Regions from separate parts of the Enterobacter cloacae complex sp. HYC074_NIDB genome, predicted to be linked through region 1. Evidence: predicted binding sites of a transcription regulator. Region 1 holds the regulator's gene; the other holds the start of a gene.

Region 1 (8,034 bases):
TCAATATCCTCGATCCGGACGTGATTGTGCTGGGCGGCGGCATGAGCAACGTCGACCGACTTTACGCCACGGTGCCAACGCTGGTGAAACAGTGGGTATTTGGCGGCGAGTGCGAAACGCCGATCCGCAAAGCCGTCCACGGTGACTCCAGCGGCGTGCGAGGCGCGGCGTGGCTGTGGCCGGAATAAACGCAAAACGGCAACTTGCGTTGCCGTTTTTGATGTTTGTACCCTCTCCCACAGGGAGAGGGCCAGGGTGAGGGCATCAGACCGCACCGTCCCCCATTCAATTCACCGCAAACTCCCTGTCCAGCCTGCTATACCCCAGCCCGTTGATCTTCTTCACCTTGATCTGCACCGGAATACGCTCTTTCATCGCCTCAACGTGGCTGATCACGCCGATGGTTTTCCCGGTGGCGTTCAGTGCGTCGAGCGCATCCAGCGCGGTGTCCAGCGTTTCACTGTCGAGCGTGCCGAACCCTTCATCCAGGAACAGCGAATCAATGCGCGTTTTGTGACTGACCAGATCGGAAAGCGCTAAAGCCAGCGCCAGACTGACCAGGAAACTCTCCCCGCCGGAAAGGGTACGGGTATCGCGTATCGCATCGGCCTGCCAGGTATCGACCACTTCCAGCTCCAGCGCGTCGCTGGCTTTACGCTGAAGCAGATAGCGGCCATGCAGACGGTTGAGCTGCTGGTTGGCAAGCCACACCAGATTATCCAGCGTTAGCCCCTGGGCGAATTTACGGAATTTATCGCCGGTGCTGGAGCCTATCAGCGCATTGAGATAGCCCCAGTCGTCGGCCTGACGCGCCGCCTCCTCAATCTGCTGCATAAGCGCCTGCTGGTGCAGACGGTTATCGGCGTCCTGTTTGAGCTGCTGGCGGATCTCCCCCTGATGCGTGGTGTTGTCCCGAAGCTGTTGCGCCAGCTGATGTAACTGCGCCTGAAGCGTTGCGGCATCGGTTTCCAGCCCCTCGGGGCGCTGTGCCTGATGCGCCTGAAGCTGCTGGCTTGCCTGCACCGAAAGCGCCGTGGTCTGCTGGAGCTGGTTTTCCAGCGTCTGCTTTTGCTGTTCAAGCTGGCGGATCGACGCTTCATCCAGCAGGGCGGAGAGAAATGCCTCCCGATCGGCAAAGCAGCTCGCGGTCAGCGCGGCGTTGAACTGAGCCTGTGATTGCTGGAGCCGTTCACGCTCAAGCGTCTCCTGCTGCTGGAGGGTGGTGAGCTGGCTTTGCAGCGACACGCATTCGTCGTGGATGCCGCGCCACTTCTCAGGTATAACCGCGTCGGCTTCTGTATCATCGGTAACCGGCAGCGTCTCCAGGATTGGCATCAGGGCGTTAATACGTTCCTGAATCGTACCGTGCTGGGCCTGTTTTTCCTGCCACAGGGTATATTCGCTTTCGCGCGCGCTCAGCCAGGCGCTTTCGGCCCCTTCATCGGGCACGCTAAGCGACAGCGACTCTAGCGAGGCCGCCAGCGCCTGACGCGTCGCCGTCAGCTGCTGCTGGTACTGGCGCGCCTGACCTTCCTGTTCAATGAGCTGGTTTTGCAGCGTCAGACGCTGGCTGAGCTGATACAGCTGGCGTTCATACTGCTCCTGTGCGCTCATCCAGAGTGCTATATCATCCTGAATATTCAGCGCTATGTTCAGGGAGGTGCAGACCTCCAGCCACTCTTTAGTGAGTGCTTGCTCTTCCTCAGAGAGAGCCTGTGCTTCCTCAGTCTCGCGCTGGATCTGTTGGGTCAGCGCATTCACCTGCCCGAGTACCAGCAATCCTTCCTCTTTTAGCGCGGCAACCTCTTTCTCCAGCGCGTCGCGGCGGCGCTGATTGTCAGTCAGTTCAAGCGCCTGATACTGCACAACTGCCGGGTGTTCGCGTGAACCGCAGAGCGGGCAAGGCTTACCCGCTTCCAGCTGAGCACGATAATTCTCAAGATCCTTGATTGTCGCCTCACGCTCACAGAGCGCTTTCAGGTCGGCATAGTGCTGATTTTTTTCTTTGAACTGCTGACGCCGCAGGATCAGCGTTTCATTGAGCTTACCCTGCTCAGCCTGCGCTTTCTGCACGCTTTCCGCATTCTGGCGCAGTCGTTTTTGCAGCGGCTGATAGCGAGCGTGAAGCGCAGTCAGACGCTGGCGGAGCGCCCGCGATTGTGCCTGTTGCTCCATTGCCGTCGCGAGATCCTCAGCCGTCAGCGTCAGCGTACTCTCCGGCAGCTCAGCCAGCTTCTGACGAAGCTCAGCCATGCGCGCTGCCTGGGCAACAAGCTGATTTTTATCGCGATTCAGCTGCGTAAAATGCGCCCGCCAGCCGGCAATTTCCTGTCCCCACTGACGGAAACGATCGTGTTCGGTTAGCCACTGCGTCAGCGCCGTGTGCTCTGTCTGCAACTGTTCACGGTTGCGCTGCGCACCGTTGCGGATACGCGCGCGCTGTGCCGCTCTGTCGAGTAAGCGAGTATTTACTTCGACAATTCGCTCTGCGGTTTGCGACAGGCGGGCGGTCTGCTCCTGCTGGTGCTCCCATAGCGGACGTAGCTGGGCGGCGGGTTGCGCCAGCTGGAGCTTCGCCAGTTGCGGCGCGGCGTCCGTCAGAGCCTGTTGCGCCTGCTGCTGCGAAGCGGCTGCGCGCTGCTGCTCACGTATCAGCTCGTCGTTACGCGTAAGCCACTGAAAATCTTTCTGTTGGCTCTGCTGCTGTGCCAGCAGGATTTTCTCTTCGTCAGTGAGCGCCTGCAAACTTTGCTGCAAGTGATGCTGCTGTTCCTCGCTCAACAGCACAACCCCTGCGGCCTGCGCTTCGCACATCTCCAGCGCGTTACGTGCCGCTTTGTGTTTTTCAAAAACCATGGCGGAAATCTGGCCGTAAATTTCCGTGCCGGTCAGTTCCTCCAGCAGCTCAGCGCGATCGCTCGGTTTAGCATTCAGGAAGGCGGCAAACTGCCCCTGCGAGAGCAACATCGAGCGGGTAAAGCGACCATAGTCCAGCCCGGTGAGTGCGGCGGTTTGTTCCAGCTTATCCGTGACTTTGTCGGCCAGAATTTTGCCGTCTTCGCAGCGGGCCAGCTCTACGCGCGGTGCCTGTAAGTTCCCGTCCGGCTGGTTGCGGGCGCGGTTCTGGCTCCAGAAAGCGCGATAAGCAACGCCTTTGACCTCAAATTCCACTTCCGCCAGGCATTCGGCGGTATCGCGCGTCATCAGGTCGTTTTGCGCCTGAGAGACCTTATTAAGACGCGGCGTTTCGTGGTACAGCGCCAGGCAGATGGCATCCAGCAGCGTGGTTTTACCCGCGCCGGTTGCGCCGGTGATGGCAAACAGCCCGTTGCTGGCGAACGGCTCCGCGGTGAAATCAATTTTCCACTCACCCTTTAGCGAATTCAGATTTTTCAGACGCAGGCTCAGAATTTTCATGCGTTTTCGTCCTCGTCATGGAGGGAGTGCAGGGTCTGGGCAAACAGCTCGTTAAGCCTGGTGCGTCTGGCCTCGTCCACCTCTACATGCGCAAGCCGCCGCGCGAACACCTCTTCAACCCGAAGTTCGCTAAGCGTTTCACGCTGGGCGTTGAGCAGTATTTTCTCGCGCTGCTCGCGGCTGCGGCGTACCAGTAGTACTTCCACGGGAAGGTCTTCCGTCAGCGTCTGAATTTTACGCTGCATATCGTACAGGTAGTCGTCGGTGGTGATTTCGATATCGAGCCAGACGGGGGGATTAAGCGCTGCGCCGCGCCACTGCTCAAGCTGAGCGGTAATGGCGGCCAGATCGCCTTTCAGCACCGCCAGCAGCTGGGTGACCGGCACCTCAAGCGTCTCAACGGCGCTGAGTTTGCCCCCGGTGAAGCTCACCAGATGGACGGATTTGGCTTTGCCCGTTTCGTCAAAACTGAGCGAAATGGGCGAGCCGCAGTAGCGGATATGCTCGCAGCCGCCGATGATCTGCGCCCGGTGAATATGCCCGAGGGCAATGTAGTCGGCGGGGGGGAAGTTTTGCGCCGGAAACGCGTCCAGCGTACCGATATAGATCTCGCGCACCGCATCACTCTTACTGGCTCCGACGGTGGTGAGGTGTCCGGTGGCAATGATCGGAATGGCCTGATCGCCGCGCAGGGCGCAGGCTTCCGTATGCTGCTGGTGATAATAGCGGGTGATGGCCTGCAACAGATGCTGCTGTTTTTCGCTGCCGGACAGACCCGCCTGGCTTTGCACGATATCTCGCGGACGTAAAAACGGGATTGGGCACAGCACCGCGCCCGGCGTGCCGTCGCGTTTTTTCAGGATCTGCGGCGCGTGCCCGACGCTGGCCACCACGGTGGTATTGAGGAACGCCAGAATATCGCGGGATTCATTCAGCGTCGCCACCGAGTCATGATTTCCGGCGACAATCACCAGGTGACAACCGGTTTGCTGGAGGTTGACCACAAAACGGTTGTATAGCTCACGCGCATAGCTCGGCGGCGATCCGGTATCAAAAATGTCGCCCGCCACAATAATCGCGTCCACCTCGTGAGCCTGAGCCGTCTCCAGCAGCCAGTTCAGGAACGCTTCATGTTCCGCGGCGCGGCTTTTGCTGTAAAAATTTTGACCCAGGTGCCAGTCTGAGGTGTGAAGTATGCGCATAAAAGATCCGTGGCAATAATAAGAAAGCAGGATTATAAACGTTTGGGGAACGGAAAATAACCGCTGTAATAAAACAACAGTTTGCCATTTATAGTGGTAATGTTTTTCATAAATCTGTCATAAATCTGACGCATAATGACGCCGCATTACAGACTTGTAACTTAAATACGATAAGACAGGGCAAAGTATGGCGAGACGTATTCTGGTCGTAGAAGATGAAGCTCCGATCCGTGAAATGGTGTGCTTCGTGCTTGAACAAAATGGCTTCCAGCCGGTTGAAGCGGAAGATTATGACAGCGCGGTGAACCAGCTGAATGAACCCTGGCCCGATCTGATCCTGCTGGACTGGATGCTGCCTGGCGGTTCCGGATTGCAGTTTATCAAGCATATCAAACGCGAGGCGATGACCCGTGATATCCCGGTGGTGATGCTGACGGCGCGCGGCGAGGAAGAGGATCGCGTGCGCGGTCTGGAAACCGGCGCGGACGATTACATCACCAAACCGTTCTCCCCGAAAGAGCTGGTGGCGCGTATCAAAGCCGTGATGCGCCGTATTTCACCGATGGCGGTGGAAGAGGTGATTGAGATGCAGGGGCTGAGCCTGGATCCTACCTCGCACCGGGTCATGACCGGTGAAAATCCCCTCGATATGGGCCCCACCGAATTTAAACTCCTGCACTTCTTTATGACACACCCGGAGCGCGTTTACAGCCGCGAACAGTTGCTGAATAACGTCTGGGGAACTAACGTCTATGTCGAAGACCGAACGGTTGACGTCCATATTCGCCGCCTGCGTAAAGCACTGGAACTGAGCGGCCACGATCGCATGGTACAGACGGTCCGCGGCACGGGTTATCGCTTCTCGACCCGTTTCTGAACAATGACAGGAGTGTGACGCGTGCTGGAACGTCTGTCATGGAAAAGGCTCGTCTTTGAACTGATCTTATGCTGTATTCCGGCCCTCATTCTGGGGGCTATCTTTGGCTATCTGCCGTGGTTTTTACTGGTGGCCGTGACGGGATTGCTCGTCTGGCATTTCTGGAATTTACTGCGTCTTTCCTGGTGGCTGTGGGTCGACAGAAGTATGACACCTCCGCCGGGAAGCGGGAGCTGGGAACCGCTTCTCTACGGCCTGCACCAGATGCAGATGCGTAATAAAAAGCGCCGTCGTGAGCTGGGAAGCCTGATCAAACGCTTTCGTAGCGGTGCGGAGTCGCTGCCGGACGCGGTGATCCTGACGACGGAAGAAGGGACCATCTTCTGGTGTAATGGCCTCGCGCAACAGCTGTTGGGCCTGCGCTGGCCGGATGATAACGGTCAGAACATCCTCAACCTTCTGCGCTATCCCGAGTTCACGCTGTATCTGAAAAAGCGGGATTTTTCGCGCCCGCACAATCTGAAGCTCAATAACGGTCGCCATCTGGAGATCCGCGTGATGCCCTACAGCGATCGGCAGTGGCTGATGGTGGCGAGGGACGTTACCCAGATGCACCAGCTTGAGGGCGCGAGACGTAACTTCTTTGCCAACGTCAGCCACGAGCTGCGTACGCCGTTGACGGTGCTTCAGGGCTACCTGGAGATGATGCAGGAGCAAACGCTTGAGGGGGCGCCGCGTGAGAAAGCGCTGCATACCATGAGGGAGCAGACGTTCCGCATGGAAGGGCTGGTCAAACAGCTGCTGACGCTTTCAAAAATTGAGGCTGCCCCGTCGCTGGCGCTAAATGACATCATTGATGTGCCGATGATGTTGCGGGTGGTGGAGCGCGAAGCCCAAACGCTGAGTCATAATCAGCACACCCTGAGTTTTGACGTTGATAACACGCTGAAAGTGCTCGGCAGTGAAGATGAGCTGCGAAGCGCTATCTCAAACCTGGTCTATAACGCCGTGAATCACACCCCGAAAGGGACGCATATCGCGGTGCGCTGGCAGCATACCCCGGCGGGCGCTGAGTTTAGCGTCGAGGACAACGGGCCGGGGATTGGGCCTGAACACCTCCCGCGTCTCACTGAACGGTTCTACCGGGTGGATAAGGCGCGCTCGCGGCAGACCGGCGGAAGCGGACTGGGGCTGGCAATTGTGAAGCATGCCGTCAGCCACCACGAAAGCCGGCTCAATATCGAAAGCACCCTCGGTAAGGGCACGCGCTTTAGCTTCGTGATTCCGGAACGATTAATTGCCAAAAAAAGCGCCTGACAGCGTGTGTGTCAGGCTACCTTTCCACGGGCCAGCGATTGCTGGCCCGTTTGCTTTGCAGTCAAGCGAAACGCGGATGAATATTATACGGCTGGTGCTTTTTTGTTCGCATGATTAGCCATGAGTTTTTCTTATACATGGCATATTATGTTGGTCTGGATTTTCATGCTGGCATATTGTTCTGGTTTTACGATCCCTTCTTGCCTTTAAACGTTATAAGCGTTTAAATTGCCCCCCATATACTGTCAGACCGACTGTATTTGCGTGGTAAATCGAAAAACTATTCTTCGCCACGCCAGGACGGGAGCATATCCCGCTGAAATTGAGCAAATTTTCCGCTGTATCGTCCCATCAGGGATGGCGAAAATCTCAACGTATTCAACACCACATCCACAGGCAGTAAGGTTTTATGACCCATCACTTGAAATCGCGTGACATTATCGCGCTGGGCTTTATGACATTTGCGCTGTTCGTTGGCGCAGGTAATATCATTTTTCCTCCAATGGTTGGCTTACAGGCGGGTGAACACGTCTGGACGGCTGCGTTTGGCTTCCTGCTTACTGCCGTGGGCCTGCCGGTACTGACCGTTATCGCGCTGGCGAAAGTCGGTGGCGGTGTGGACAGCCTCAGCACCCCGATTGGCAAAGTGGCTGGCGTTCTGCTGGCAACCGTCTGCTATCTGGCCGTTGGCCCGCTGTTCGCGACCCCGCGCACGGCGACCGTCTCCTTTGAAGTGGGTATCGCCCCGCTGACCGGTGACGGCGCGATGCCACTGTTTATTTACAGCCTCATTTACTTCGCCATCGTGATTCTGGTTTCTCTCTATCCGGGCAAACTGCTGGATACCGTAGGTAACTTCCTGGCACCACTGAAAATTGTGGCGCTGATTGTGCTGGCGGTTGCGGCCATTGTCTGGCCTGCGGGGCCCATCAGCTCCGCGATGGACGCCTACCAGAACGCGGCGTTCTCAAACGGTTTCGTGAACGGCTATCTGACGATGGATACGCTTGGCGCGATGGTGTTTGGTATTGTTATCGTTAACGCCGCGCGTTCCTGTGGGGTGACCGAAGCGCGCCTGCTGACTCGTTACACTATCTGGGCTGGCCTGATGGCCGGTGTCGGCCTGACGCTGCTGTATCTGGCGCTGTTCCGTCTGGGTTCAGATAGCGCAACGCTGGTCGATCAGAGCGCAAACGGCGCGGCGATCCTGCATGCTTACGT
Region 2 (8,034 bases), 200 kb from region 1:
GTTATGCGGCGGCCACGGATAGAAAAACGGCCACGCCAGCGAGCCGGAGAAGGTCGCGTGCGCCTTCAGCCCTAATCTGGCCGAAGCGACCGCCGCCTGCTTCAGCTTTTCCGTCGCCCACGCCCGGCGCGCCGCCTCGTTACCGCGCACGGCGGCGGGTGCGAAGTGGTCAAACGCCTCGCTGTAAACCGGATTCACCGCCACGAGCTGCCCTTCCAGATGGGTCGACAGCTCGCTGATAACCAGCCCGTGTGCGGCCAGCCTGGCGGTGATGTCGTCGCAGTAGGCCTGGCTCTCTGCGGCTTTCTCGACGTCAAAGATGTGCGGATGGTTGCAGGGGATCTGCACCGCCTTATAACCTTTACCTGCCGCCCATTCAGCAAGCCCGTCGAGCGAATTAAACGGCGCTTCTGCGCCAATAAACTGCGACAGAAAAATGCCCGGTCCTTTCATTGTCCTCATACCACCTCCTGAACGTTACGCCTTGTCATCGTCATACTTAAACGTGAGAAGGAAAATCAGCGCGATCGCCGCGGCAGCCACCGCCGGGATCCACCAGAATGTGACCCACGCCTGCGGCACGGTCTGTCCTGCCACCAGGCGGTTGTAGAGCGCGCCGGAAATCTGAGAGCCGAGCAGCATGCCGATGCCGTAGGTGAACATCACGATCATGCTCTGCGCCTGGCCTTTGACCTTTTCGCCCGCCACGCGGTCGGTATAGATAAAGCCGACGACAAAGAAGAAATCGTAGCAGACGCCGTGCAGCAGAATGCCGAGGTACAGCAGAATGCGCCCCTCTTCGCTGACGCCCAACGCGAACATGGCATAACGCACGAACCACGCCAGCATGCCGATCAGCAGCATGACTTTCACGCCCAGGCGGCGGAACAGCAGAGGAATGACCAACATGAAGACGATCTCAGACATCTGCCCGAAGGACATGGCGGTGCTGACGTCGGCAATGCCGGCATCCGCCAGATACGAGGCGGTGTAGGCGTAATAGGTGCCGAGCGGGACAGAGATCAGCATAGCGCAGACGGAGAAGACGAAGAAGTGGCGGGTTTTAAGCAGCGCGAAGGCGTCCGCGCAGAAGAGATCCCGCACCTTAACCGGCAGGCCTTTTGCCGGCGCTGGCGTGTGCGGCAGCGTCAGGCTGTAAAGCGCCAGCAGCACGGAGCTGACCGCCGCCACCTGGAAGATGGTGACGCTGGACGCCACGCCGGTGACGCCGATGAAAATGCCCGCCGCGATCCAGCCGATGGTGCCGAACACGCGCACTACCGGGAAGGTTTTATCCACGTTCGCCAGGCTGTGAAACGCAATGTTGTTGGTCAGCGCCAGTGTCGGCATATAGCAGAGCGTGTAGCCAAACAGCAGGCCAATCAGCAGCGCGCCATTCTCAGCAATCAGCGCCCCCGGCACGAACCAGAGGATCACCGCGCCCGCGAGGTGCATCACCGCCATCACCTTCTGCGAGGCGAAGAAGCGGTCCACCAGCATCCCGAGCACGAACGGCGAAAGAATGGAAGCGATGGGCCCGGCAGAGAACGCGTCGCCAATCAGCAAAGACATGTTGTGCCGGGTCATCACCAGGCCAAGCGTGACCGACCAGCTACCCCAGATAAAAAATTGCAGAAACATCATCAGCGACAGACGCGGCACCAGCAGCCGGTGTTGCGTTATCGCCTTTTCACTACTCTCAGTTGACACCATGATAAGCCTCACCCGGAAAAAGTAATCGATTACAAAACAGTTCAGATAAAAAGTAATCGATTACAAAATAAAGATCCTGTGGATCGAAACGGAATTGGGAGGGGGGTCACGATAAAGGTGGAGTGATACTTTGTAGGCCCGGTAAGCGCAGCGCCACCGGGCGTGAAGGCAGGCAGTGTGGTGCGGTCTGGTTTGGTGCGGTCTGGTGCCCTCACCCCGTCCCTCTCCCACAGGGCGAGGGAGAAAACCGCGCTACTTTTTGCGCGAGAGCTTAAATGCAATAAACAGGAACACCACCCACACCGGCAGCAGCATCGCTGACAGGCGCATCTCATCCATGGTGCACATCAGCACCAGAATCAGGCCGAGGAAGGCGATACAGAGGTAGTTCCCCGCCGGATAGAGCAGCGCTTTAAACTGCGTCTCGCGCCCCTTGCGGCGCATCGCCGCGCGGAAGCGCAGGTGCGCCAGGCAGATCATGATCCAGTTAAGCAGCAGCGTGGCGACAACCAGCGCCATCAGCAGGCCAAATGCCTCTTTCGGCAGCAGATAGTTGATCAGCACCACCAGCGAGGTGATAGCGCCAGAAAGGAACAGCGAGTTGACCGGCACGCCGCGACGGCTGACGCGAGTGAGGAACTTCGGCGCGTTGCCCTGTACGGAGAGGCCAAACAGCATGCGGCTGTTGGAGTAAACCCCGCTGTTGTAGACCGACAGCGACGCCACAAGAATGACGAAGTTCAGCGCCGAAGCGACCACGTTGCTGTTCAAATTGTGGAAGATCATCACGAACGGGCTACTGTCAGATTTCACTTCCACCCACGGGTAGAGCGCCAGCAGCACCACCAGCGAGCCGATGTAAAACAGCAGGATACGGTACACCACCTGGTTGACCGCTTTCGGAATGCTTTTGTGCGGATCGCGCGCTTCAGCCGCGGTGATGCCAATCAGCTCCAGCCCGCCGAAGGAGAACATAATGACCGCCAGCGAGAGGATCAGCCCTTTCCATCCAGTCGCCAGGAAGCCGCCGTGCTGCCACAGGTTATCGATCGTGGCGCGCTCGCCGCCGTGGCCGGAGAACAGCAGCCACAGGCCAAAGCCGATCATGCCGATAATCGCCAGCACCTTGATCAGCGCGAACCAGAACTCGGTCTCGCCATACAGGCGGACGTTCACAAGGTTAACGGCGTTAATGATGATGAAGAAGGCCGCGGCCCAAATCCACGTTGGCACGTCCGGGAGCCAGTACTGCATATAGATGCCGGCGGCGGTCAGCTCGGCCATCCCGACCAGCACGAACATCACCCAGTAGTTCCAGCCGGAGAGGAAACCTGCGAACGGCCCCCAGTATTTATAGGCAAAGTGTGCGAAGGAGCCGGACACCGGCTCTTCAACGACCATCTCGCCGAGCTGGCGCATGATCAGGAAGGCGATAATCCCGGCGATACCGTAACCCAGCAGCACCGCCGGACCGGCCATCTGAATAGCGGGGCCGATGCCGAGAAAGAGCCCGGTACCGATTGCGCCGCCAAGGGCAATTAACTGAATATGTCGATTTTGCAAACCACGTTGCAGCGTCGGACTCTGATCCGACGAAGCTTCAGCGCTACCATGGCCTGAAGCGGATGACGCGTCTTTCACGCCCTACCCCTGTCTCTTTTTTAGAAGGGGCACGTTTTAACACTTCATGCTGGTGGTAGCAAGCTTAACGCCGGGCCAGCGCATGCGCCCGGCGGATAAACGTCACGACCCGATGATCCCGCCGTCCGCTTTGGTAATCACCACCGTTGACGATCGCGGACGCCCGTTCGGGCTGGCGTCTGGCCAGTTGGAAACAGCGCGCGGATTGGCCGGGTCGGTAATATCATCCCCGCCCTCCCCCGGATGCTGAATGTTGATAAACAGCGTGCGGTTGTCCGGCGTAAACGCAATGCCGGTGATTTCGCACCCGCGCGGCCCGGTCAGGAAACGGCGATACTCGTTGGTGCCCGGAATGGTGGCCACCATCTGGTTATTGCCCATCCCCTCGTAGGCTTTCTTATTGATGGTGCTGGAAGAGACGTCGGTCTGGATCCACAGCACGCCCTGGTGATCGAACGACAACCCATCCGGGCTGCCAAATGCCGCGCCCTGCATCGAGCCTTTGGCTTTGGGATCGTCGCCGTCGGTGCGCCCGGCCATGACCAGAATATCCCACTTAAAGCGTGCGGCGGCAGGATCGGCACCCTCTTCGTGCCAGTGCATGATGTGCCCAAACAAGTTGTTGGCACGCGGGTTAGCGGCGTCGACCGGTGCCTTGCCCTCTTTACCGCGATCGCTGTTGTTGGTCAGCGTACAGTAGACGCTGCCGCTGGCGTGCGGATCGACGGCTATCCACTCCGGGCGATCCATTTTCGTCGCCCCCACCACGTCGGCCGCCAGACGGGTTTTAATCAGCAGATCGCCCTGGCTTGCAAAACCGTTGCTTTTATCCAGGCCATTTTGCCCGAAGATCAGCGGCAGCCAGTCGCCGCTGCCGTCCTCGTTGAACCTGGCGACGTACAGCGTGCCGGACGTCAGCAGCTGCATATTGGCTTCCCGGTTCGCGGGATCGTATTTTTTGTCGGAGACAAACTTATAGATGTACTCAAACTTCTGGTCGTCCCCCATGTAGACCACCACGCGATTATCGGCGGCGAGCGTGACGGCGGCCCCCTCATGCTTGAAGCGGCCGAGCGCGGTGTGCTTGCGCGGGGTGGAGGTCGGGTTGTAGGGATCGATCTCCACCACCCAGCCGAAACGGTTGGGTTCGTTAGGGGTTTTATCAACGCTGAACCGCTCATCCACCTCGTTCCAGCGGTACGATTCATCGCTGTCGCTGATGCCGTAGCGTTTTTCCAGCGGGTTGAGATCGGCTTTTTTGACAAAAATGTCCGACCAGTTCTCCTCGCAGGTGAGATAGGTGCCCCACGGCGTGTGGCCGTTGGCGCAGTTCTGCATGGTGCCCAGAACGCGTTCCCCCTGCGGGTCGGCGGCGGTTTTCATTAAATCCTGATGCCGCGCCGGGCCGGTAAGCTGCATCGGCGTATTGACGGTAATACGCCGGGCGAAGGAAGACGGACGCACCACCTCCCAGCCGCTGCCCGTTTTTTTCACTTCCACCACCGACACGCCCATCGCGTTCTGCCCCTTGCGGGCTTTGTCGAGACTCCAGTTCGCCGCACCGTCGGTAAACAGCATTCCGTTGTCGATGTACTCATGGTTCAGCGCCAGCAGTCCATGCTCCGGGTTTTGCGCCCCCTGCGGCAGGCTAAACCACGCCATGCCGTCGTGGTGCATGCCCGCCTGCACAGCCTGTTCGTCTGTGGTATTGCTGGCGTCCGGCTTAAAGGCCGGCATGTTGTCTTTGATCCCCGTCGGATCGCCCCAGCGATAGAACGGGCGGGCGATATAACCTTCCGGCACCCTGACCGTGTCTTCCGTAGAGACGTCGATGCTGGTAAAGCCCAGGGAAACCGCTTTTGCCAGCGCGGAAGGCTTCGATACCGCGGCAATGGCATTTTCGGGTGTGATCAGATACGGGAATGATACGGCAGCCCCCGCTACGGCCCCCATCTGGAGAAAACGGCGGCGCGAGAGGAACACTTCTGCAACCTCGGAGAATACCGGGTTAGCGCTGCGGTTACTGATATCGTCGCGATGTTCTTTTTTAAATACGGATTTGAGGGGTCTGCCCATAGCGGCTTCCTGTCATTGGCCAAGAGGTAAGGTTGTGGCGACCAGTGTAAGAAGCTTTTATTACAATTTTATAACACGACAACGAAGGGATTGGGGCGTCCCTGCCCCGGATAACGAGGTGGAACGCTTAGAACTCGTAGCCAACCGAGACCTTAAAGGTACGCGGCTCGCCCTGAGTAATGTAAGTACCGGAATCGTCCACGCTTGACCAATAGTTCTCGTTGGTCACGTTGTCGATACCTGCCCGCACGGTCATCTGGTTTTCATTGTGGTTTACCGCGAAGCGATAGCGCATGCCCAGATCCAGCGTGGTGTAGCTGTCCAGCTTTTTGGTGTTCGCAAGATCGGCATACTGCGTGCCGGAGTGGTTAACGCGCGCGGTCGCCGTCAGGCCTTCAATCGGCTTGATATCGTACTCTGCGCCCAGCACGGCGTAGAAGCTCGGAATACCGATCGCATCGTTGCCCTGATTGACGCCGTTTTTGGTTTTGGTCAGCTCGGCCTGCAACCAGGTGGCGCTGGCGTTCAGACGCATCCCGAGCATGGGCTCGCCGAAGACGTTCAGCTCCACGCCGCGGTTACGCTGTTCTGCATCCAGACCATAGTGACCGCTGTCGTCAAGGATCGCCGACGGCATTTTGATCTCAAACAGCGCCAGGGAGCCGCCCACGCGGCCAAAGTCCGCCTTTACGCCCACTTCGTTCTGCTTAGAGTGAACGATACCGGTGCTCTGGCCGTAGTTGTTTGCTGAGCGAGGCGCGGTTTCACCGGGCTGTAACGCCTCGGTGTGGTTGGCGTAGAGGGAAATTTCCTCCCACGGTTTATAGACTACGCCGTAGGTGGGCATCCAGCGGCTGCCGTCGAAACCGTCCGCGTCGTTTTCCGCACCGGTGATTTTGTTGTACCCGCGAATCACCACCTTCTGATGGCGCGCGCCTGCGGTGAACAGCAGCTTGTCATCCAGCACGCCCAGGGTATCACTCAGCAGCCAGCCTTGCGTGCGGGTGCGCCCGCTGGTCAGCGGATCGCTGTATTTGCCGCCTGAGCCGTTGAGGTTGGAGCTGTCCGGCATATCGACGCCGGTGTTGTGGTAGATGTTGGTGGTCGGATTATCCTTCGTCGCCGACATTTTCCACGCGATCTTTTCGTTTTTGGTCATCGCCGAATAGCCAACATTGACCTTGTGCGAGACGAATCCGGTAGTGAAGTTACCGCGAATGCCCGCCATGCCGCTGACAGAATCGCTGATGCGGTTGGTATCAAGACGGCTGACCACCGCATTACCGCTCTTATCGAGGAGCTTCGGCGCGCTGTAGATCCCTTCTTCGTGCGCGTGCTGCGCGCCGAGACCGGTATACGCCGTCCAGCTATCGGTGATGTCATACTCGCTGCGCCACATCCCGAACTCGTTTTCGATATCGCTGTAGGCCCACTTCTGCGAGAAGTTGCGATCGTTCTTCGGCGGCTCAGGCACAAAGTCCACCGCCGAGATGTTGACGCTGGTTGGGCTGCCGTGGAAGGTTTTTTTCTGGTAGCCCAGGTCCAGCGAGGTGCGGAAACGGTCGCCTTTGTAATCCAGACCAGTAGAAAGCAGCGTGGTGCGGCGGCGGTCGTTCGGCACGCCGGTTTCGCCTTCACGATGCACAAGGTTCACCCGCGCGCCAAACTGGTCGTTATCGCCAAAGCGACGACCCGCATCCAGCGTGGTGCCAATCTGGGAATCCGAGGTGTAGTCCACACCCACTTTCGCCTGCGGGGTGTCGCCCGCGTGTTTAGGCTCAAGGTTGATCATCCCGCCCACGCCCGAGCTTGCGGCACCGTTCATCAGGGAGTTGGCCCCTTTGAAGATCTCGATGCGGTCGACCATCTGGGCATCCACCACCTGACGCGGCAGTACGCCGGACAATCCGCCAAAAGTCATGTCGTCGCCGTCAAACTTCAGGCCGCGAATGCGGAAGGTTTCCGCGCTGTTGCCGTACCCCTGAACAAATTGCACGCCCGCGTCGTTGGCAACCACGTCAGCAATGGTTTTCGCCTGCTGATCTTCCACCAGCTTCGAGGTGTAGCTGATGATATTGAACGGCACGTCCATGGCGTTTTGCTGACCGAGCATACCCATGCGCCCGCCGTTCGCCACCTGCCCGTCAAGGAAGGCGGGCACCAGCTGGTCGCCGCCGGGTTTGAAATCACTCCCCGCCGTGGACTGGACGACGATGGTGTCCTCTTTTTTCTCATCCGCCGCAAAAGCGGAGTGGGTTACCGCGCCGATGGCAATCGCCAGCAGCGTTTTGTGCATTGTGGTGTTGTTCATAATGAGCTCTTAACGTGCGCGCAAAAATGACCCGTTGTCGGGCCTTAAAAGTTATTAAAAGAAATGCAAATGAGAACTATACGCATTATGTATTCGTAATCAAGTGTAAACGGCCTCTCTGAGCGAGAAGCGGCAAGAAACAATGTTGGGAGGGAGGTAGGGCGCGCAACCACCCCGAAACAGGGGTGGTTACTAAGGTATTATTTTTTCTTGTAAATATCGGCGGTGCCGTGAATTTTGTTGTTTGTATTACCGGAAGTCAGCACCAGTACATCAGCACCTTCTTTATCGGC

Evidence for each region. The regulator PhoB, encoded in region 1, activates phosphate uptake and scavenging genes when phosphate is short. The targets are predictions, from matches to a motif close to CTGTCATAAAACTGNCNNAT.
Region 2: a site for PhoB is predicted at 5,488-5,507, ahead of O1724_RS06205 (PhoX family protein). Genes of this name have one in related genera too.

What each region holds. Positions count from the first base shown of each region.
Region 1 is NZ_CP114214.1:1,047,702-1,055,735, forward strand. Features, by position in the region: gene mak (fructokinase) at 1-188, shown strand, start outside; gene sbcC (exonuclease subunit SbcC) at 286-3,417, opposite strand; gene sbcD (exonuclease subunit SbcD) at 3,414-4,619, opposite strand; gene phoB (phosphate response regulator transcription factor PhoB) at 4,807-5,496, shown strand; gene phoR (phosphate regulon sensor histidine kinase PhoR) at 5,518-6,813, shown strand; gene brnQ (branched-chain amino acid transporter carrier protein BrnQ) at 7,223-8,034, shown strand, end outside.
Region 2 is NZ_CP114214.1:1,252,335-1,260,368, reverse strand. Features, by position in the region: gene O1724_RS06220 (sugar phosphate isomerase/epimerase family protein) at 1-462, opposite strand, end outside; gene O1724_RS06215 (MFS transporter) at 478-1,713, opposite strand; gene pheP (phenylalanine transporter) at 1,966-3,354, opposite strand; gene O1724_RS06205 (PhoX family protein) at 3,457-5,430, opposite strand; gene O1724_RS06200 (TonB-dependent receptor) at 5,558-7,741, opposite strand; gene yahO (DUF1471 family periplasmic protein YahO) at 7,942-8,034, opposite strand, start outside.